DNA from 4 places in the Streptomyces sp. NPDC040545 genome. Region 2 is predicted to be linked to each of the others. Evidence: riboswitches for the same ligand, from Rfam matches in the RefSeq annotation. Region 2 holds a riboswitch; each other region holds the start of a gene.
What was found. A riboswitch is a leader RNA that binds a small molecule or an ion and turns the genes downstream of it on or off. The one in region 2 is predicted to bind cobalamin.
Positions count from the first base shown of each region.

Region 1: another riboswitch for cobalamin. It lies ahead of metE (5-methyltetrahydropteroyltriglutamate--homocysteine S-methyltransferase); the one in region 2 lies ahead of ACZ573_RS03390 (ribonucleoside-diphosphate reductase subunit alpha).
Region 3: another riboswitch for cobalamin. It lies ahead of ACZ573_RS09380 (CoA-acylating methylmalonate-semialdehyde dehydrogenase); the one in region 2 lies ahead of ACZ573_RS03390 (ribonucleoside-diphosphate reductase subunit alpha).
Region 4: another riboswitch for cobalamin. It lies ahead of ACZ573_RS22195 (cobalamin biosynthesis protein); the one in region 2 lies ahead of ACZ573_RS03390 (ribonucleoside-diphosphate reductase subunit alpha).

Region 1 covers NZ_JBVIWA010000021.1:138,810-143,806, forward strand. Annotated here, with positions in the region: gene ACZ573_RS31585 (FAD-dependent oxidoreductase) at 1-1,405, shown strand, start outside; gene ACZ573_RS31590 (hypothetical protein) at 1,527-2,069, opposite strand; cobalamin riboswitch at 2,298-2,526, shown strand; gene metE (5-methyltetrahydropteroyltriglutamate--homocysteine S-methyltransferase) at 2,707-4,997, shown strand, end outside.
Region 2 covers NZ_JBVIWA010000001.1:696,189-701,185, forward strand. Annotated here, with positions in the region: gene ACZ573_RS03380 (hypothetical protein) at 1-212, shown strand, start outside; gene ACZ573_RS03385 (ribonucleotide-diphosphate reductase subunit beta) at 287-1,303, opposite strand; gene ACZ573_RS03390 (ribonucleoside-diphosphate reductase subunit alpha) at 1,303-3,681, opposite strand; cobalamin riboswitch at 3,825-3,946, opposite strand; gene ACZ573_RS03395 (GNAT family N-acetyltransferase) at 3,998-4,495, opposite strand; gene ACZ573_RS03400 (CstA-like transporter-associated (seleno)protein) at 4,596-4,793, opposite strand; gene ACZ573_RS03405 (carbon starvation CstA family protein) at 4,790-4,997, opposite strand, start outside.
Region 3 covers NZ_JBVIWA010000003.1:287,707-292,703, forward strand. Annotated here, with positions in the region: gene ACZ573_RS09375 (short-chain fatty acyl-CoA regulator family protein) at 1-1,406, shown strand, start outside; cobalamin riboswitch at 1,521-1,691, shown strand; gene ACZ573_RS09380 (CoA-acylating methylmalonate-semialdehyde dehydrogenase) at 1,896-3,395, shown strand; gene ACZ573_RS09385 (acyl-CoA dehydrogenase family protein) at 3,392-4,546, shown strand; gene ACZ573_RS09390 (enoyl-CoA hydratase/isomerase family protein) at 4,543-4,997, shown strand, end outside.
Region 4 covers NZ_JBVIWA010000011.1:208,673-213,669, forward strand. Annotated here, with positions in the region: gene ACZ573_RS22185 (putative cobaltochelatase) at 1-276, opposite strand, end outside; gene ACZ573_RS22190 (cobyric acid synthase) at 395-1,954, opposite strand; gene ACZ573_RS22195 (cobalamin biosynthesis protein) at 1,951-2,913, opposite strand; cobalamin riboswitch at 2,950-3,104, opposite strand; gene ACZ573_RS22200 (hypothetical protein) at 3,239-3,460, opposite strand; gene ACZ573_RS22205 (inorganic phosphate transporter) at 3,492-4,775, opposite strand.

The sequences.
Region 1 (4,997 bases), on a different contig from region 2:
GCTCTTCGAGGAAATCGACCCGGGTGGCGCGCTCGCGCGCTTCAGTCCGGCGGCATGGTGTCTGTGCAGCCAGAACGACATCGAGCCGGTCCTGAGGTCCGTGACCCCCTCACTCGGAGCCGACCTGCGGTTCTCCACCGAACTCCTCTCCTTCGACCAGGACCCGGGCGGGGTCACCGCGATCGTGAAGAACCGGGAGACCGGGGAGCACAGCACGGTGCGCGCGGACTACCTCGTCGCCGCCGACGGGCCGCGCAGCCCCGTGCGGGAGGCGCTCCGGATCGGCCAGAGCGGCTCCGGGGACCTGTTCCACAACGTGAGCATCACCTTCCGGTCGCAGATGCTGCCCCACGTGGTCGGCGACCGGCGTTTCATCGTGTGCTACCTGACCAAGCCCGATGCCGACGGGGCCCTGCTGCCGGTCGACAACGGTGAGCGGTGGGTCTTCCACGCGCCCTGGCACCCGGACCGGGGCGAGACTCTGGAGGACTTCACCGACGAGCGCTGCGTGGAGCACATCCGCCGGGCCGTCGGCGCCCCCGACCTGGACGTCGAGGTCACCGGCAAGGCCCCCTGGCACGCCGCCGAGCGGGTCGCCGAGCGGTACGCGGTCGGCCGCGTCTTCCTGGCCGGCGACTCCGCCCACGAGATGTCCCCTACCGGGGCGTTCGGCTCGAACACCGGCATCCAGGACGCCCACAACATCGCCTGGAAGCTCGCCGCGGTGCTGAACGGTTCGGCCGGGCCGGGACTGCTGCAGACCTACGAGGCCGAGCGGTTGCCGGTGGCCCGGGCGACGAGCGAGCGCGCCTCGGCGCGTTCGGCGGAGCACAGCCACCCGGGGTACGAGCCCGAGCCCGCGTCCACCTTCGGGGCCGCGCCCGCGGCCGGGCCGGATTCCGCGCCGGGCGGCCATGGCGGTGGCCGGCAGGGCGGGGTCCTCTCCGTGGCCATGGGCTACCGCTACAACCGGGGCGCGGTGCTGGGAGCCGACCCGGACCGGCCGGTCGTACCCGAACGGATGCGGCTCTGCGGCGATCCGGGCAGCCGCGCACCGCACATGTGGCTCTGCGGTCCGGGGGATCCGGAGCCGAAGTCCACCGTGGACCTCTACGAGCGTTCCTTCGTGCTGCTGTGCTCCGAGGGCACGCCGTGGCGTGCCGCGGGGCGGTCCGTCGCCGAACAGCTGGGACTGCCCCTGGACGTGTACGCGATCGGTACCGGCCCGGAGGCCGACCTGATCCCGGCGAACGGCGGCGACTGGACCGAGGTGCACGGCACGACCGAGCAGGGTGCGATCCTCGTCCGCCCGGACGGTTTCGTGGCCTGGCGCTCGGCGCAGGCGGTGGCGGATCCGGCAGCGGTCCTCCACGAGGTCCTGACCACGCTGCTGGACCGGTCCTGATCCGACCGTTCCAGTTCCCGTTCCCGTTCCCGTTCCCGGAGGGACGAGGGCGCCGTCCGGCGGAGTGACCCGCGGGACGGCGCCTTTCACCTGGCGGCGAGGCGGCCGGAGCCGGACCGGGTCATCGCGGCGTCTTCGAGCCGAGGCCCCCGGGTGTCCTCGGAACCCAGTCGGGGACCGCCGAGGCCTGCTTCGGATCCGGCTCCCGCATGGTCACGCGCCAGCCGTCCTCTCCGGCCCTTCCGGTGAGACGCACGAGGAACGACTTGGTCTGGCCCGTGTCGTGGAAGTACACGACGACGAGCTGCCGCACGGACCCCTCGTCGTAGAACTCCGCGGTCACCTTCCCCTGGGCGCCCTCGTGGAAGGCCCGGATCCAGTTCCGGGCGGTCCGCTCGACGTCCCCCTTCGCGTCATCGGGCTCGGCGGCGAGCGACTCCACCTCCCCGGCCTTGCCGTCGGCGAGCCGCCAGACCAGCTTCTGGGTGATCTCGAGGGACTCGGAGGTGGGGTACCCGACCACGCCCAGCGGTTCGTGGCCCGCGTAGTCGGTCGCGTACCGCAGCTCCTCCTCGTCGGCGGCACAGGCGGTGAGGCCGCCGCAGGCCAGCACGGACACCAGGGCGGCGCGTACGACGAGGGCAGCCCTCGGGCGGGCGCTCATCGGGGAACCCATACTTCCTCGGTCTTCCGGTGGTCATCGAGTGATCTCGTTGCAGAGAGCTGCAACGTACTGCGCCGACCGGGCAGTTCGATCCGGTAAACGGACATGAGGGACACAACTCGCGCCTCAGTGACGCAATTCACTCAATGGCTGGATTTTGACCCCGTGGGTCTCACACCCCGCCATCCGGATGCCGGACAACTCCGCGCGCCGGCGGGGAACGCCGTCTACTCTGGCCGGGCAGCTGGTTCGCCCCGTCCGCCAGGCGGGATGCGTCGTAAGAGGGAACCCGGTGGGAATCCGGGACTGCCCCGCAGCGGTGAGCGGGAACGACCGCCGTCATACGCACTGGGCCCGGACGGGTCTGGGAAGCGACGGCCAGTAGGAGTCTCGTACGGCATCCGTACGACGAGACGTGCCCGCGAGTCCGAAGACCTGCCCGTTGCCCGTACGCGACCGATCGCGCACGGAAATCCCGGTGACCTCGTGGGCGGGTCGGCGACACATCAGGCGGACGACCGCGGACGCGTGCAGCTGCACGCACCCGTACCCGGTCGGGATCCGCCCGGTTCGTCATCCCTTCGCGCCCTCGGCCCCTCACCGGGTCCACAGGAGAACGCTCGCGAAGGAGAGTTCCGTGACCCGCACGACCCCCGCCGCAGGACGGCCCACCGTGGCCACCGTGTACGGCTACCCCCGACAGGGCCAGAACCGTGAACTGAAGAAGTCCGTCGAGGGCTACTGGAAGGGCCGCGTCACCGCCGACGCCCTCCGGGAGACCGCCCGCGACCTGCGCCGCACCAACTGGCAGCAGCTCGCCGACGCCGGCATCACCGAGGTGCCGACCGGTGACTTCTCGTACTACGACCACGTGCTCGACACCAGCGTGATGGTCGGCGCCGTCCCCGAGCGGCACCGCGCCGCCGTCGCGGCCGACCCGCTCGACGGGTACTTCGCGATGGCACGCGGTACCCAGGAGGTGGCACCGCTGGAGATGACCAAGTGGTTCGACACCAACTACCACTACCTGGTGCCCGAACTCGGCCCCGACACCGTCTTCACCGCCGACTCCACCCAGCAGGTCGCCCAGCTGGAGGAAGCGCTCGGGCTGGGCCACACCCCCCGCCCGGTCCTGGTCGGCCCCGTCACCTACCTGCTGCTGGCCAAGCCCGCCCCCGCAGTCGCCGCCGGCTTCGACCCGCTGGCCCTGCTCGACCGGCTCCTGCCCGTCTACGCCCAGGTCCTGGCCGACCTGCGCGCCGCCGGAGCCGAGTGGGTGCAACTGGACGAGCCCGCCCTGGTGCAGGACCGCACCCCGGCCGAACTGAACGCCACCGCCCGCGCGTACCGGGAGCTCGGCGGCCTGACCGACCGGCCCAGGCTGCTCGTCGCCTCCTACTTCGACCGGCTCGGCGAAGCCCTGCCCGTCCTGGCCAAGGCACCCGTCGAAGGTCTCGCCCTGGACTTCACCGAGGCCGCGGCCGCGAACCTCGACGACCTCGCCGCCGTCGGAGGCCTGCCCGGCAAGCGCCTCGTCGCCGGTGTCGTGGGCGGCCGTAACATCTGGATCAACGACTACGAGAAGTCCCTCGCCACCCTGGGAACCCTCCTCGGGCTCGCCGGCCGGGTGGACGTGGCCACCTCCTGCTCCCTGCTCCACGTGCCGCTGGACGCCACCGCCGAACGGGACATCGACCCGCAGGTCCGCCGCTGGCTCGCCTTCGCCCGCCAGAAGACCGCGGAGGTCGCCACCCTGGCCCGGGGCCTGGCCCGCGGCACGGACGCCATCGCCGCCGAACTCGCCTCCAACCGGGCCGACCTGGCCTCCCGCGCCGGCTCGGCCCTCACCCACGATCCGGCGGTTCGGGCCCGCACCGCCGCCGTCACCGACGCCGACGGGCGGCGCGCCCGGTCGTACGCGGAGCGGACCGCCGCCCAGCGGGCGCACCTGGGTCTCCCGCTGCTCCCGACGACCACGATCGGATCGTTCCCGCAGACCACCGAACTGCGCACGGCCCGCGCCGACCTGCGGGCCGGGCGCATCGGCACCGCCGGCTACGAGGACCGCATCCGGGCCGAGATCCGGGAGGTCCTGGCCTTCCAGGAGAAGGCCGGCATCGACGTCCTGGTGCACGGCGAGCCCGAACGCAACGACATGGTCCAGTACTTCGCCGAGCAGCTCACCGGATATCTGGCCACCCAGCACGGCTGGGTCCAGTCCTACGGCACCCGCTACGTCCGTCCGCCCGTCCTGGCCGGCGACATCTCCCGCCCCGACCCGATGACCGTGCACTGGACCACGTACGCCCAGTCGCAGACGTCCAAGCCGGTCAAGGGCATGCTGACCGGCCCCGTCACCATGCTCGCCTGGTCCTTCGTCCGCGACGACCAGCCCCTCGGCGACACCGCCCGCCAGGTGGCGCTGGCCCTGCGCGACGAGGTGGGCGACCTGGAGGCGGCCGGCACCCCGGTCATCCAGGTCGACGAGCCCGCCCTGCGCGAGACCCTCCCGCTGCGGGCCGCCGACCACGCCGCCTACCTCGCCTGGGCCACCGAGTCCTTCCGGCTCACCACCGCCGGAGTCCGCGCGGACACCCAGATCCACACGCACATGTGCTACGCCGAGTTCGGCGACATCGTGGAGGCCATCGAGGACCTCGACGCCGACGTCATCAGCCTGGAAGCCGCTCGTTCCCACATGCAGGTTGCCGGTGAACTGGCAGGCGCCGGCTACCCGCGCGAGGTCGGCCCCGGGGTCTGGGACATCCACTCGCCGCGGATCCCCTCCGTCGCCGAGGCGGCGGCCCTGCTGCGCAAGGGCTTGGGGGCCATCCCGGCGGAGCGGCTGTGGGTCAATCCCGACTGCGGCCTGAAGACCCGGGGCTGGCCGGAGACCCGGGCCTCCCTGGAGAACCTGGTCGAGGCGGC
Region 2 (4,997 bases):
ACTACCTCGCCGTCCTCGCCATCGCCGCCCTCGTGCTCGCGCCCAGCCTGTACGGGATCCTGCGCGACCGGCGCGTCGACCAGCAGATCCGGGCCGTCGCGACCCGGCTGGTGTGGCTCCCCCGCCAGCGCGCGGGCGGCCTCCCGCCCACCCCGCGGCGGCGCGCCTTCCGGCCCGCCGCCCGGCGGTACTGGGGCCCGATCGCCCACTGAACAACCGGGGAACGCGAGAAGCCGGGACACGGAAATCTCCGCATCCCGGCTCCCCGGTCCAGACGTATGCTGCCTTAGAAGTCCTCGTCCAGGTCGACCGTGCCCTCGACCGCGACCTGGTAGGCCGACGGACGGCGCTCGAAGAAGTTCGTCAGCTCCTGCACACCCTGCAGCTCCATGAAGGAGAACGGGTTCTGCGAGCCGTACACCGGCGGGAAGCCCAGCCGGACCAGGCGCTGGTCCGCGACGCACTCCAGGTACTCGCGCATCGACTCGGTGTTCATCCCCGGCAGGCCGTCACCGCACAGGTCGCGGCCGAACTGCAGCTCCGCCTCGACGGCCTCCTTGAGCATGTCGGTGACCTGCTGCTGGAGGGCGTCATCGAAGAGCTCCGGCTCCTCCTTGCGGACCGTGTCCACGACCTCGAAGGCGAAGTTCATGTGCATGGTCTCGTCGCGGAAGACCCAGTTGGTGCCGGTGGCCAGGCCGTGCAGCAGACCGCGCGAGCGGAACCAGTACACGTACGCGAAGGCGCCGTAGAAGAACAGGCCCTCGATGCACGCCGCGAAGCAGATCAGGTTCAGCAGGAAGCGGCGGCGGTCGGCGGCCGTCTCCAGGCGCTCGATCTTCTCGACCGAGTCCATCCACTTGAAGCAGAACTGCGCCTTCTCGCGGATGGAGGGGATCTCCTCGACCGCGTCGAAGGCCGCCGCGCGGTCGTCCGGGTCGGGCAGGTAGGTGTCGAGCAGCGTCAGATAGAACTGGACGTGCACGGCCTCCTCGAACAGCTGGCGCGACAGGTACAGGCGCGCCTCCGGGGAGTTGATGTGCTTGTAGAGCGTCAGCACCAGGTTGTTCGAGACGATCGAGTCGCCCGTCGCGAAGAACGCGACCAGCCGGCCGATCATGTGCTGCTCGGAGGGCGTCAGCTTCGCCAGGTCGGCGACGTCCGAGTGGAGGTCGACCTCCTCGACGGTCCAGGTGTTCTTGATCGCGTCCCGGTAGCGCTCGTAGAAGTCCGGGTAGCGCATCGGGCGGAGCGTGAGCTCGAAGCCCGGGTCCAGGAGGTTCTTCTGGTCGTTGGAGCTCATTACTGGCAGGCCTCGCAGGACTCGGGGTTCTCAAGGGAGCAGGCCAGCGCCTCGGCGTCGGCGACCGCCTGCGGCAGCTCGACGGGGGTGGCCGCCTGGGCGGCGCGGGCGATCTTCGTCGCAGGGCGCGAGCGCAGGTAGTAGGTGGTCTTCAGGCCCTGCTTCCAGGCGTACGCGTACATCGAGCTGAGCTTGCCGATGGTGGGCGTCTCCAGGAACAGGTTCAGCGACTGCGACTGGTCCAGGAACGGCGTACGGGCCGCCGCCATGTCGATCAGACCGCGCTGCGGGATCTCCCACGCCGTGCGGTACAGCTCGCGGACCTCCGCCGGGATCCAGCTGAAGCCCTGGACCGAGCCGGAGGAGTCGCGCAGCGCCTCGCGGGTCTGGGCGTCCCACACGCCGAGCTGCTTCAGCTCCTCCACCAGGTAGCCGTTCACCTGGAGGAACTCACCGCTGAGCGTCTCGCGCTTGAAGAGGTTGGAGACCTGCGGCTCGATGCACTCGTACACGCCGGCGATCGAGGCGATCGTGGCGGTCGGGGCGATGGCCAGGAGCAGGGAGTTGCGCATACCGGTCTCGGCGACGCGGGCGCGCAGCGCGTCCCAGCGCTCCGGCCAGTTCAGCTCGACGTCGTAGTGGTCCGGGTGCAGGACACCACGGGCGGTACGGGTCTGCTCCCAGGCCGGCAGCGGGCCGCTGCGCTCGGCGAGGTCGCAGGAGGCCTCGTACGCGGCCAGCATGATGCGCTCGGAGAGCTTGGTGGACAGGGCCCTCGCCTCGGGGGAGTCGAAGGGCAGCTTCAGCTTGAAGAAGACGTCCTGGAGGCCCATCGCGCCCAGGCCCACCGGGCGCCAGCGGGCGTTGGAGCGGCCGGCCTGCTCGGTCGGGTAGAAGTTGATGTCCACCACGCGGTCGAGGAAGGTGACGGCGGTGCGGACGGTCTCGTCGATCCGCTCCCAGTCGATCTCGCCGTCCACGACGAAGGCGCCCAGGTTGACCGAGCCGAGGTTGCAGACGGCCGTCTCGCCGTCGTTGGTGACCTCGATGATCTCGGTGCACAGGTTCGAGGAGTGCACGACCGTGCCCGGCTCGGCGGTCTGGTTCGCCGTGCGGTTGGAGGCGTCCTTGAAGGTCATCCAGCCCTGGCCGGTCTGCGCGAGGGTGCGCATCATCCGGCCGTACAGGTCGCGGGCGGGCATGGTCTTGCGGGCCAGGCCGTCCGCCTCGGCCTTGCGGTAGGCGGCGTCGAACTCGTCACCCCACAGGTCGACCAGCTCGGGGACGTCGGCCGGGGAGAACAGCGACCAGTCGGCGTCGGCGTTCACACGGCGCATGAACTCGTCCGGCACCCAGTGGGCGAGGTTCAGGTTGTGCGTACGGCGCTGGTCCTCACCGGTGTTGTCGCGGAGCTCCAGGAACTCCTCGATGTCCGCGTGCCAGGTCTCCAGGTAGACGGCGGCGGCGCCCTTGCGGCGGCCACCCTGGTTCACGGCGGCGACGGAGGCGTCGAGGGTCTTCAGGAACGGCACGATGCCGTTGGAGTGGCCGTTGGTGCCACGGATCAGCGAACCGCGGGCGCGGATGCGGGAGTACGAGAGGCCGATGCCGCCGGCGTGCTTGGAGAGGCGGGCGACCTGGTGGTAGCGGTCGTAGATCGAGTCGAGCTCGTCCAGCGGGGAGTCCAGCAGGTAGCAGGAGGACATCTGCGGGTGCCGGGTACCGGAGTTGAAGAGCGTGGGGGAGGACGGCAGGTAGTCCAGGCGGCTCATCAGCCGGTAGAGCGAGGCCACTTCCTCCACGGCCTGGACGCTGTCGTCGGCGGCCAGACCGCAGGCCACGCGCAGCATGAAGTACTGCGGGGTCTCGATGACCTGACGGGTGATCGGGTGACGCAGCAGGTAGCGGCTGTGCAGGGTGCGCAGGCCGAAGAAGCCGAAGCGGTCGTCGGCGCCCTCGGCGAGGGTCAGTTCGACGAGCGAGTCGAGCCGGCCCGCGTGGGTGCGGACGAACTCGGCCGTGCGGTCGGCGATGAGGCCCTCGCGGTGGCCGACCTCGACGGAGGCCGAGAAGGACGTCGAGCCCTGGCTCGCGGCCTCGTCGCGCACGGCCAGCGTCAGCAGGCGGGCGGCGAGCCGGGAGTAGGCCGGGTCCTCGGAGATCAGACCGGCGGCGGCCTCCGTGGCCAGCCCGCGCAGTTCGGCGTCGTCGGCGGCGGAGCTGCGGCCGCGCAGCGCGGAGGCCGCGACCCGGCCGGGGTCGGTGTCGGGGAGGTCCGCCGTAAGTTCGGTGAGGGTACGCAGCAGCGTGGCCCCCGGGCCCTCGGTGTTGTCGCCAGAAGTGGACTCGGCGCGCGGTGCGGAAGGCGCGATGGTCACGGCGGGAGCTCTCCCTCGCTCGGCCCGGTCATCGGCGGAGCGGGGCGCGGGCGGGCGCATGCGGGCGCGACGAGAACGCGTACCCCGCATGGCGTCCACCGGCCCAACCGCGAGGCCCGGACGAATCGGCACCCGGTTCGGTCGAGCCGGGCGCGCTGTCGGCAGGTCATCGGACTTGGCGTCCGGTAGCCGGACACTTCATACCGTTGCGGGACAGTTCCGGATTCGCACCGGATTCCCCTGCGGCGACAGCAGGCATGAGCATACATGTGGGGGCGGCCCTGTGCGGTAACCCCCACATGTAGTGTCGGCGTGGCTACAGCTTGAGCCGGTAAGTGAAGAGTGTCAGACCCTCGATCGGCGCCCAGTCCCGCTCCGGAGTGCGTACGAAGCCCAGGCGCGCGTAGATCCGGTGGGCGCCGCCCATGCTGCGCTGGGTGGAGAGAACCAGGCCGGTCACGCCCTCCAGGGCCCGCGCCCGCTCGACGCAGGCCCGCACCAGAGCCTCGCCGGCGCCTTGGCCGCGCGCCTCGTGGGCGACCGCGAGCATCCGGAACTCCGCCTCGTCGGGGGCCGCGATGTCGGCGAGCGGACTGCCCGGAGCGGCGAAGGTCACACCGCCCAGCACCCGCCCCTCGCGTTCGGCGACGAGCACTTCGGCCTGGGCGGCCCGGCCGGCCACGTCGCGCAGCACGTTCAGATAGTGGTCGTCCTCGTTGAAGTCCAGATGCCCGTCGGCGAGGTAGGCCCGCGCCGTGATCTCACCCAGCTCCGCGTACTCGGCGGGCAGCGCCGTTCTGATCACCATGTCCATGCGGTCGAGTGTGCAGGACGGGCCGGCGCCGGTGCCGGGCGCGGACCCGGCGAAGGCCCCGCCGGAAGCATCCGGCGGGGCCTTCGGTGTGCGGGGCGGCTCAGCAGCAGCGGAAGCCCTCGCGGGGGTCCGCCTCGCGGGCGTCCGTACGGGCGCGTTCGAAGGCGCGGCGGGTCAGGACCTCCGCGTCCGGGTCGTGGGAGCGGGCATGGGCCACGTACCGGTCGTACGCGGCCTCCCCGGAGAACTCCCGTACGTAGAACCGGGCCCTGGCCAGCACGCTCCGTACGGTGCTCACGCCACCGGCTCCTTGACGTGTCCGCCGCCCGCCTCCGGGCCCGCCGCGGCGAGCTCCGCCCGCTCCTCGGCGGTCGCGATCAGTCCGGCCGGGGCGACGATCTTCGACTCGGTCCACGGGGTCTCGGAGAGGGCCGCCGACGCCGGGTCGCGGACGGCCTTGAGGCAGGTCCGGGCCGCGTCCGCGAGGACCACGATGATCAGG
Region 3 (4,997 bases), on a different contig from region 2:
CGTACGCGGGAGCGCGGCTGCGACGGCTGCGCGAGGAGCGCCGGATGACCCAGGCCGACCTGGCCCGGGTGCTCGCCATCTCCCCCAGCTACCTCAACCAGATGGAGCACGACTCCCGGCCGCTCACCGTTCCGGTCCTGCTGCGGCTCACCGAGGCCTTCGGGGTGGATCCGGGGTTCTTCTCCGAGCGCGACACCAGCCGGCTGGTCGCCGACCTGCGCGAGGCGCTCGCGAACGAGGTGGCGCAGGCCCGGGTCTCCCCCTCCGACCTGGCCGAACTGGCCACCCGCATGCCCGCGGTGGCCTCGGTCCTGCTGGACCTGGGCCGGCGCAGCCAGCTCCTGGCCGAGCGGCTCGCCGACGCCGCCGACGGCCGGGACGCGGCCACGGACAGCCCGCGCTCGCCCCACGAGGAGATCCGCGAGTTCTTCTACCGGCGGCAGAACTACCTCCACGACACCGATCTCGCCGCCGAAGGCCTCGCCGCCGAGATCGGCATCCGCCCGGGGGACGTCATCCGCGCGCTGACCCGGCGGCTCTCCGGCCGGCACGGGATCCGGACGGCCACGGACTCCGACCGGCTGCACCACTACGACCCCACCGCCCGCGTGCTGCACCTGTCGAACCGGCTCCGGCCGGGGCAGCAGGCGTTCCGGATGGCCACGCAGCTGGCGCTGATCGAGTACGGGGACGAGCTGGACCGGCTGGCCGCCGAGGACTTCCCGCCCGGCTCCCCCGTCCACGCCCTCGCGCGCATCGGCATCGCCAACCACTTCGCGGGCGCGCTCATCCTCCCGTACCGCGCCTTCCACACGGCCGCCGAGGAGTTCCGCTACGACATCGAGCGGCTCACCGACCACTTCGGGATCGGCTACGAGACGGTCTGCCACCGGCTGAGCACCCTGCAGCGGCCCAGGCTGCGCGGGGTTCCCTTCTCCTTCGTCCGGGTGGACCGGGCCGGCAACATGTCCAAGCGGCAGTCGGCGACGGGATTCCACTTCTCCCGCGCGGGCGGCACCTGCCCGCTGTGGAACGTGTACGAGGCCTTCGCCGCGCCCGGCCGCATCCACGTCCAGGTGGCCGCCATGCCCGACGGGCAGCGGTACCTGTGGACCGCCCGGGCCGTCACCCGCCACCGCGGCGGCTGGGGCGAGCCCGGCAAGACCTTCGCGATCGGGCTCGGCTGCGAGATCCGGCACGCCTCGCGGCTCGTGTACGCCGACGGGCTCGACCTCGACAACACGGCGGCCGCCACCCCCATCGGCATGGGCTGCCGCCTCTGCGAACGCCTGGACTGCCCGCAGCGGGCCGTGCCGCCGCTCGGGCGGGCGCTGGCCGTGGACGAGAACAGCAGCACCTTCATCCCGTATCCGGTGACCAGGAACCCGGCCCCGGCACGGGACTGAGCGGGCGTCAGACTTCCGGCGGCAGACGGCTGCCGTCAGGCGGCGGGCGGCGCGGCCGGATGGCGAAGGCGCGCGGCGGCGGCTCTGGACTTACTAGGACGTCCAACTATATGTTCGTGGCACAAGGTCCGCGGTGCAGGGAAGCCGGTGAGAAACCGGCACGGTCCCGCCACTGTGACCGGGGAGTGTGCTGCCATCCACACGCCACTGACGAGGTCTGTCGGGAAGGCGGGCGGCACGCGGGGATCCGGGAGTCAGGATACCGGCCGCGGATGTTCCGTGTTGTCCACGAGGATGGAGCAGACACGCATGGCACCGGTTTGTACCCACGACCCTGGTGATCCGGCGGAGCGCACGCACACGTTCGCGCGCTCGTAGGTCGTCTCTGTCGACCAGTCCCACGACCCTCCCCAGCGGCGCACCCGATCGGGTGCCGTCCGCCGGTCGGCCGTGCCATCCCCGGATCCCACCTGACGAGAGCAGGCACCCATGGTCCGTGAACTCACCCATTTCATCGGCGGCAAGCACACCACCGGATCCTCCGGTCTCTTCACCGACGTGTACGACCCCAACACCGGCACCGTCCAGGCCCGGGTCCCGCTCGCGGGGCGGGCCGACACGGAGGCCGCCATCGCGAACGCCGAGGAGGCGCAGGCCGACTGGGGGCAGTGGAACCCGCAGCGCCGCTCGCGCGTACTGCTGCGCTTCCTCCAGCTGGTCGAGGGCGAACGGGACTCCCTCGCCCGGCTGTTGTCCTCCGAGCACGGCAAGACCGTCGCCGACGCCCACGGCGACCTGCAACGCGGCCTGGAGGTGGTCGAGTTCGCCACCGGTGTCCCGCACCTGCTCAAGGGCGAGTTCACCGACAACGCGGGCACCGGGATCGACGTGCATTCCCTGCGCTCACCGCTGGGCGTGGTCGCCGGGATCACCCCTTTCAACTTCCCCGCGATGATCCCCCTGTGGCAGGCCGCACCCGCCCTGGCCTGCGGCAACTCCTTCATCCTCAAGCCCTCCGAGCGCGACCCCTCCGTACCGCTGCGCCTCGCCGAGCTGTTCCTGGAGGCCGGTCTGCCGCCCGGCGTGCTCAACGTGGTCAACGGCGGCAAGGAGGCCGTTGACACCCTCCTCGAAGACCCGCGCGTGCAGGCCCTCGGCTTCGTCGGCTCCACCCCGGTCGCCGCGCACATCTACGCCACCGCCGCGGCCCACGGCAAGCGCGCCCAGTGCTTCGGCGGCGCCAAGAACCACATGATCGTGATGCCCGACGCCGACCTCGACCAGGCCGTGGAGGCCCTCATCGGCGCCGGCTACGGCTCCGCGGGCGAGCGCTGCATGGCCATTGCCGTCGCCGTACCCGTCGGCGAGGAGACCGCGAACGCCCTCGTGGCCAAGCTGACGGAACGCATCGCCACCCTGCGCGTGGGCCGCTCCGACGACCCCGAGGCCGACTTCGGGCCGCTGGTCAGCCAGGACGCGCTGGACCGGGTGAACCGCTACGTCGGCATCGGAGCCACCGAGGGCGCCGAACTCGTCGTGGACGGGCGCGGGTTCACCCTGCCCGGGCACGAGGACGGCTTCTTCGCCGGAGCGACCCTCTTCGACCGCGTGACCCCGCACATGCGGATCTACCGCGAGGAGATCTTCGGCCCGGTGCTGTCCGTCGTACGGGCCGCCGACTACGAGGAGGCCCTGCGCCTGCCCACCGAGCACCCGTACGGCAACGGCGTCGCGATCTTCACCCGTGACGGAGACACGGCGCGCGACTTCACCCGACGGGTGGGCGCCGGCATGGTCGGCGTCAACGTGCCGATTCCCGTCCCCGTGGCGTACCACACCTTCGGCGGCTGGAAGCGGTCCGGCTTCGGCGACCTGAACCAGCACGGCCCCGACTCGATCCGCTTCTACACCCGCACCAAGACCGTCACCTCGCGCTGGCCCTCCGGGGCCAAGGAGAGCGCGAGCTTCACCATCCCGACGATGGGATGAGCCCGGTGACCCTCACCCTCAGCCCCGATCAGCTCGCCCTCGCCGAGGTCACCCTCGACTTCGCCCAGGAGCAGCTCGGTCCGTACGCCGTCACCTGGGACCAGGACAAGCACTTCCCGCTGGACGTGATCCGCAAGGCGGCGGACCTCGGGCTCGGCGGCGTCTACGTCCGTGAGGAACACGGCGGTTCCGGCCTCGGCCGCAGCGACGGTGTCCTCGTCTTCGAGACCCTCGCCACCGGTTGCCCCTCCATCGCCGGGTACCTCTCCATCCACAACATGGTCGCCTGGATGATCGACCGGTACGGGGACGCGGACCAGCGGGCCCGCTGGCTCCCCGGCCTGTGCTCCGCCCGGTCCCTGGGCAGCTACTGCCTGACCGAGCCCGGTGCCGGCTCCGACGCGGCCGGGCTGCGCACCCGGGCCGAGCGCACGGACGACGGCTATGTGCTGACCGGGGTCAAGCAGTTCATCTCCGGCGCCGGCGCCTCCGAGGTCTACATCGTCATGGCGCGCACCGGCGGGGAGGGCGCGGGCGGCGTCTCCGCGTTCGTCGTCGAACGCGCGGATGCCGGGGTCTCCTTCGGACCGAACGAGCGCAAGATGGGCTGGAACGCCCAGCCCACCCGCCAGGTGATCCTCGACGGGGTCCGCGTCCCCGCCGGCCGGCGGCTCGGCGCCGAGGGCGACGGCTTCCGCATCGCCATGAACGGCCTCAACGGCGGCCGCCTCGGCATCGCCGCCTGCTCGCTGGGCGGTGCGCAGAGCGCGCTGGACCGCAGCCTCGCGTACCTGGCCGACCGGGAGGCGTTCGGGGCCCGGCTGCTGGACGCCCAGGCCCTGCAGTTCCGGCTCGCGGACATGGCCACCGAGCTGGCCGCGGCCCGCGCGCTGGTCCGGCAGGCCGCCGACGCGCTGGACCGGGGCGACCCGCTGGCCCCGCAGCTGTGCGCGATGGCCAAGCGGTTCGCCACGGACACCGGCTACGCGGTCGCCGACCGGGCCCTCCAGCTCCACGGAGGTTACGGCTACTTGAGCGAGTACGGCATCGAGAAGATCGTCCGCGACCTTCGGGTCCACCAGATCCTGGAAGGCACCAACGAGGTCATGCGCATCATCGTCGCCCGCGGGCTCACGGAGGCCCTGCGATGAACCACGGCACCCCCGGGGCCCAGGGCCAGGACCCGGACCAGGAGCACGTGCTCCTGCGGACCGAGGGCCACACCGCCTACATCACCCTCAACCGCCCGAGGGCCCTCAACGCCCTCACCCACGCCATGGTGCTGCGCATCGACGGGGCGCTCGCCGGCTGGCAGCACGACCCGGACATCGCGGCCGTCGTCATCGAGGGCGCCGGTGGACGCGGCCTGTGCGCGGGCGGTGACATCCGCGCGATCTACGAGGACGCCCGCACGGGCGGCACGTCCTCGGCCGGCTTCTGGCGCGACGAGTACCGGCTCAACGCCCGCATCGCCCGTTACCCCAAGCCGTACGTCGCCCTCATGGACGGCATCGTCATGGGCGGCGGCGTCGGCATCTCGGCCCACGGCACCGTGCGGATCGTCACCGAACGCTCCCGCGTGGCCATGCCCGAGACGGGCAT
Region 4 (4,997 bases), on a different contig from region 2:
CATGCGGGCGGGCCGGGCGCCGCCGGGGCCGGCCTCGTGCGGACCGTCCGGGCAGGCCGGGTCCGGCGCGGTGGGCGCGCAGCTGAACCGGCAGCCGGACACGACGTCGACCTGCGGCAGCAGTGCGGACAGCGCGCGGACGGCGGTGGACTTGGCGGTCCCCTTCTCACCGCGCACGAGCACCCCGCCGACCGCCGGGCTCACGGCGTTGAGCAGGAGCGCCAGCCGCAGGTCGGACTGGCCGACCACTGCGGTGAACGGATACGGGGTGCTCATGTGTTGCTCACTCCTTGGAAGCTGTGGACCGTGGCGGGGTGCGGCGCCGTTGCCGGGGCTCCGCCCCGGACTCCGCGCCTCGAACGCCGGCGGGGCTGAACGTGCGGGACCGGGCCCGTCACGGGGCGCCCGGTGGAAGGAAGGGGAGGGCGGCCGGGGCGCCGTTCTCGATCAGCTGGAGCAGCGCACGCGTATCGGCGTGTTCTTCGATCAGGTCGCCGAGCAGGTCCAGCTGCTCCTCCCGCAGCGCGGCGAACGAGGTGTCCGGCGCCGGGACGAAGCGGCGGCCGGCGGCCGTGGCCACCTCCCGCAGGAACGCCCGGCGGAAGCCGTCCGACTCCAGCGATCCGTGCCAGTGGGTGCCCCACACCGACCCGACCCGGCAGCCGTCCAGGAAGGCCTCGCCGCCCAGCACCTCGGCGACGCCGTGGTGGATCTCGTAGCCCGCGACCTCCTCGCCCAGCGCCGAGCCCACCGGCCGGGCCAGGGTCTTCTCGCGCTCGAAGCGGACGCGTACGGGGAGCAGGCCGAGGCCGTCGACCTCGCCCGCCTTCGATTCGACCTCGTCCGAGATCCGCTCGCCCAGCACCTGGAACCCGCCGCAGATGCCCAGGACCGGCCGCCCCTCGGCGGCGCGCCGCAGCAGGGCGTCCGCCAGCCCGCGTTCGCGCAGCCACTGAAGGGCCTTCACCGTGCCCCGGGTGCCGGGTACGACGACCAGGTCCGCGTCGGCCAGTTCCTCGGCCCGGTCCACGAACCGCACCACGACCCCCGGCTCCGCCGCGAGCGCGTCGACGTCCGTGAAGTTCGACATCAGCGGCACCGCGCACACGGCGACCCGCAGTACGTCCTCGCCCACCGGCGGAGCGACCACGGACTCGCGTACCGCCCCGCGCAGGGAGACCCGCAGGCCGTCCTCCTCGTCGATGCCGAGGCCGTGCTGGAACGGCAGCACCCCGTACGTGGCACGGCCCGTCAGGCCGCGGAGCATCTCCATGCCCGGCTCCAGCAGGGACACGTCGCCGCGGAACTTGTTGACCATGTATCCCGCGATCAGGGACTGGTCCTCGGGGGAGAGCAGCGCCGTCGTCCCGAAGAAGGACGCGAAGACGCCGCCGCGGTCGATGTCCCCGACCACGACCACCGGGAACCGCGCGGCCCGCGCGATCCCCATGTTCACGATGTCGGTCCGGCGCAGGTTGATCTCGGCCGGACTCCCCGCCCCCTCGCAGATCACGGCGTCATACGTGCCCCGCAGCTGCTCCAGGCAGTCCGTGACGATGCCGAGCAGCTGCTCCTGGCGACCGCCGTGCAGCGCCTTTCCGGCGGCCGACCCCCCAGCCCCCCCGAAGAACCCGCGGGCGCTCATCTCGCCCACCGGCTTGCCCAGCAGCACCACCTGGCTGCTGCGGTCACTACCGGGCTTGAGCAGCACCGGGTTCATCAGCGCGGTCGGCTCCACGCGGGCCGCCTGGGCCTGCATGGCCTGGGCGCGCCCGATCTCGGCGCCCTCCAGCGTCACGAAGGAGTTCAGCGACATGTTCTGCGCCTTGAACGGCGCGACCTTCACACCCTGCCGGGCCAGCCAGCGGCAGATGCCCGCCGTGACCACGCTCTTGCCCGCGTCCGACGTGGTGCCCGCGACCAGCAGACCCCCGCCGCGCTTCGCGCCGCTCATCCGCGCCGTCCTCTCCGTGCCGTACGGGAGACCAGCAGCCGGGCGGCCACGCAGGCGCCCAGGGCCAGCCAGGTCACCTGCCGCGACAGCCGTACCGCCCGCTCGATGTCCGCGACCTCCACCGGCCGCCCCGCCCCGCCGTTCAGGACGGCCCGGTGCTCGACCCGGCCGCCGTACGCGAGGGTTCCGCCCAGTCTGACGCCCAGCGCCCCGGCGAAGGAGGCCTCGACGGGTCCGGCGTTCGGGCTCGGGTGCGCGGCGGCGTCCGCGCGCCAGGCCCGTACGGCGCCCCGCCGGTCGGGGCCGGCCAGCACGGCGGCGACCGCCGTCAGCCGGGCCCCCGGCCAGCCGGCCAGGTCGTCGAGCCGGGCGGAGGCCCAGCCGTAGCGCAGGTAGCGGGGGGACTTGTGGCCGACCATCGCGTCCAGGGTGTTCACGGCTCGGAAGGCCAGCAGCCCGGGGACTCCGGCGACGGCGCCCCACACGAGGGCACCGACCACCGCGTCGGAGGTGTTCTCGGCGACGGATTCCACGACGGCGCGGGCCATCTGCTGCCCGTCCAGGGCCTGCGGGTCGCGTCCGCACAGGTGGGGCAGCCGCTCCCGGGCCACCTCGACGTCCCCGGCGGCGAGCGCGCCGCCGATGGCGCGGGCCTCACGGCCCAGGGAGGTGCCGCCCACGACGGCCCAGGTGGCGGCGGCCGTCAGGGCGATACGGACGGCTGCGGGCCGGGAGCGCACGGCTCGGGCGCCCAGCGCTCCGACGGCGGCCGCGCCCCCGGCGCACACCAGGGTGTGCAGGAGGCCCCGGGCGCGGTCGTCGCGCCACAGGGAGCGTTCGACGGCGGCGGCGGCCCGTCCGAAGGCGGCCACGGGGTGCCCTCGGCGCGGATCCCCGAGGATCCGGTCGCCGATCAGGCCCGCCGTGGCGCCGTACGCGAAGACGCGATCGGCACGCATGGTGACAGGTATGTCCTCACTCAGGGTCCGCGCCCTGGTTCGACGTGTCCGGCGGCGAGAGTTCCTGGCTCCCGGGACGCACGCGCGGCGTGCGGTTCCGGTGACAGTGGCGGGACCGCGCCGGATTCGCACCGGACTTCCTCTCCATGCCGCCGTATTGGCTCCGGCAGTCCACCACGCACGCCGAAGGCCCGTCAACTCGCCGTTGACCTGCGGCGCGGCCGGGGCGCGGCAGGAGCGCGGGAGGGGGCGCGGGATGCGAAAAGCTCCCTCCGGGACAAACCCGGAGGGAGCCTTCACGCCCGGTCGGCCGCGGGACGGCGGATCAGGCGACGATCAGGTAGATCCCGTAGCCCACGGCCGCGGCGATGACCGCGAAGCAGGCGTACGCGCCGCTGCGGGCGAGGGTGGCGGTGCCGCCCTGCTCGGTGGCGGTCTCGTGCTTGGACAGGCCCACCAGGCCCAGGGTGAAGAGGGCCACGAGGGCGACGGTCGCGAAGAGGCTGACCCCGAAGACGGAGCCGAGCGCTTCCCAGTCGATCTTCATACTGCGGTTTCCTCTTGTGTCTCTGTCTCGGTCAGACCGCGGCGGCCGGAGCCGCCGGGGTCTGCGTCGCGGCCGGGATGGTGGCCTTGAGGGCTTCGTCCGTCACCTCGGCGGTCGTCGCCGCGGCGGTGGTACCGGCGGCGGCGACGGTCGGCGGGACGGTGACCGCGGCGATCGCTGTGGTGACGACGCCCGGCTCCTCGGCGCGGGCCGGCTCCACCTCGTTGACGTTGTTGTGGTCGACGACCTGGCGGCGCGAGATGAACCAGATGGCCAGGCAGGAGCCGATCAGGAAGAGCGTGACCGCGGCGATGCCGACGTCACCGATGCGCATGACCAGCTCGGCACCGGCCGAGACCAGCGCGGCGGCCGGCAGGGTCAGGCCCCAGGCGATGAACATGCGGGTCGCGGTGGACCAGCGGACCACACCGCCCTTGCGGCCCAGGCCCGCACCCATGACCGCACCCGAGCACGAGTGGGTGGTGGAGAGCGAGAAGCCCAGGTTCGAGGAGGCGAGGATGACGGACGCGGCCGAGGTCTGGGCGGCGAAGCCCTGCTGCGGGTGCAGGTCGGTCAGGCCGCTGCCCATGGTGCGGATGATGCGCCAGCCGCCCAGGTAGGTGCCCATCGCGATGGCCATACCGGCGGAGACGATGACCCAGACTGGCGGGTTCGCGTCGGGCGCGATCGCGCCGCCGGCGATGAGGGCCAGGGTGATGATGCCCATCGTCTTCTGCGCGTCGTTGGTGCCGTGCGCGAGGGAGACGAGACCGGCCGAGGCGATCTGACCGGCGCGGTAACCCTTGGCGGAGGTCTTCTCGCCGACCTTGTCACCCAGCTTGTAGGTGAGCTTGGCGGCCAGGTAGGCGGCGATGCCGGCCACCAGCGGGGCGGCGATCGCGGGGATGAGGACCTTGGTCACGACGACGCTGCCGTTGACCGCGCCGATGCCGGCGGACGCGACCGCGGCACCGATCAGGCCGCCCATCAGGGCGTGCGAGGAGCTGGAGGGGAGACCGACCAGCCAGGTGACGAGGTTCCAGAGGATCGCTCCGACCAGGGCGGCGAAGATCACCTCTGGCTGGATGCCCTCCTCGTTGACCAGTCCCTTGGAGATCGTCTTGGCGACCTCCACGGACATGAACGCGCCGACGAGGTTGAGCACGGCGGACATGGCCACCGCCGTCTTGGGCTTGAGGGCGCCGGTCGAGATGGTGGTAGCCATCGCGTTGGCTGTGTCGTGGAAACCGTTCGTGAAGTCGAACACGAGAGCGGTGATGATCACGATCCCGAGGAGAAGCGTTATGTGCTCCATTTACCCAGGCTTCTGTTTGACGTCAGTGGCTCGGCGACCGTAGGCAACCTGAGTGAACGGAAGATGAACTGACTCGGGCGGAGCGGTGTACTGGCGCGGGGTGTGATCGGGTCATTCGTCCTGATTCTGGCGTAGATAATGCCATTAATGCACGTCAAAGCCGGGTGAATGAACCCCTCCGTAGGGGGTCCGCCGTGCATACGATCCCCCTTCCCGGGCCTC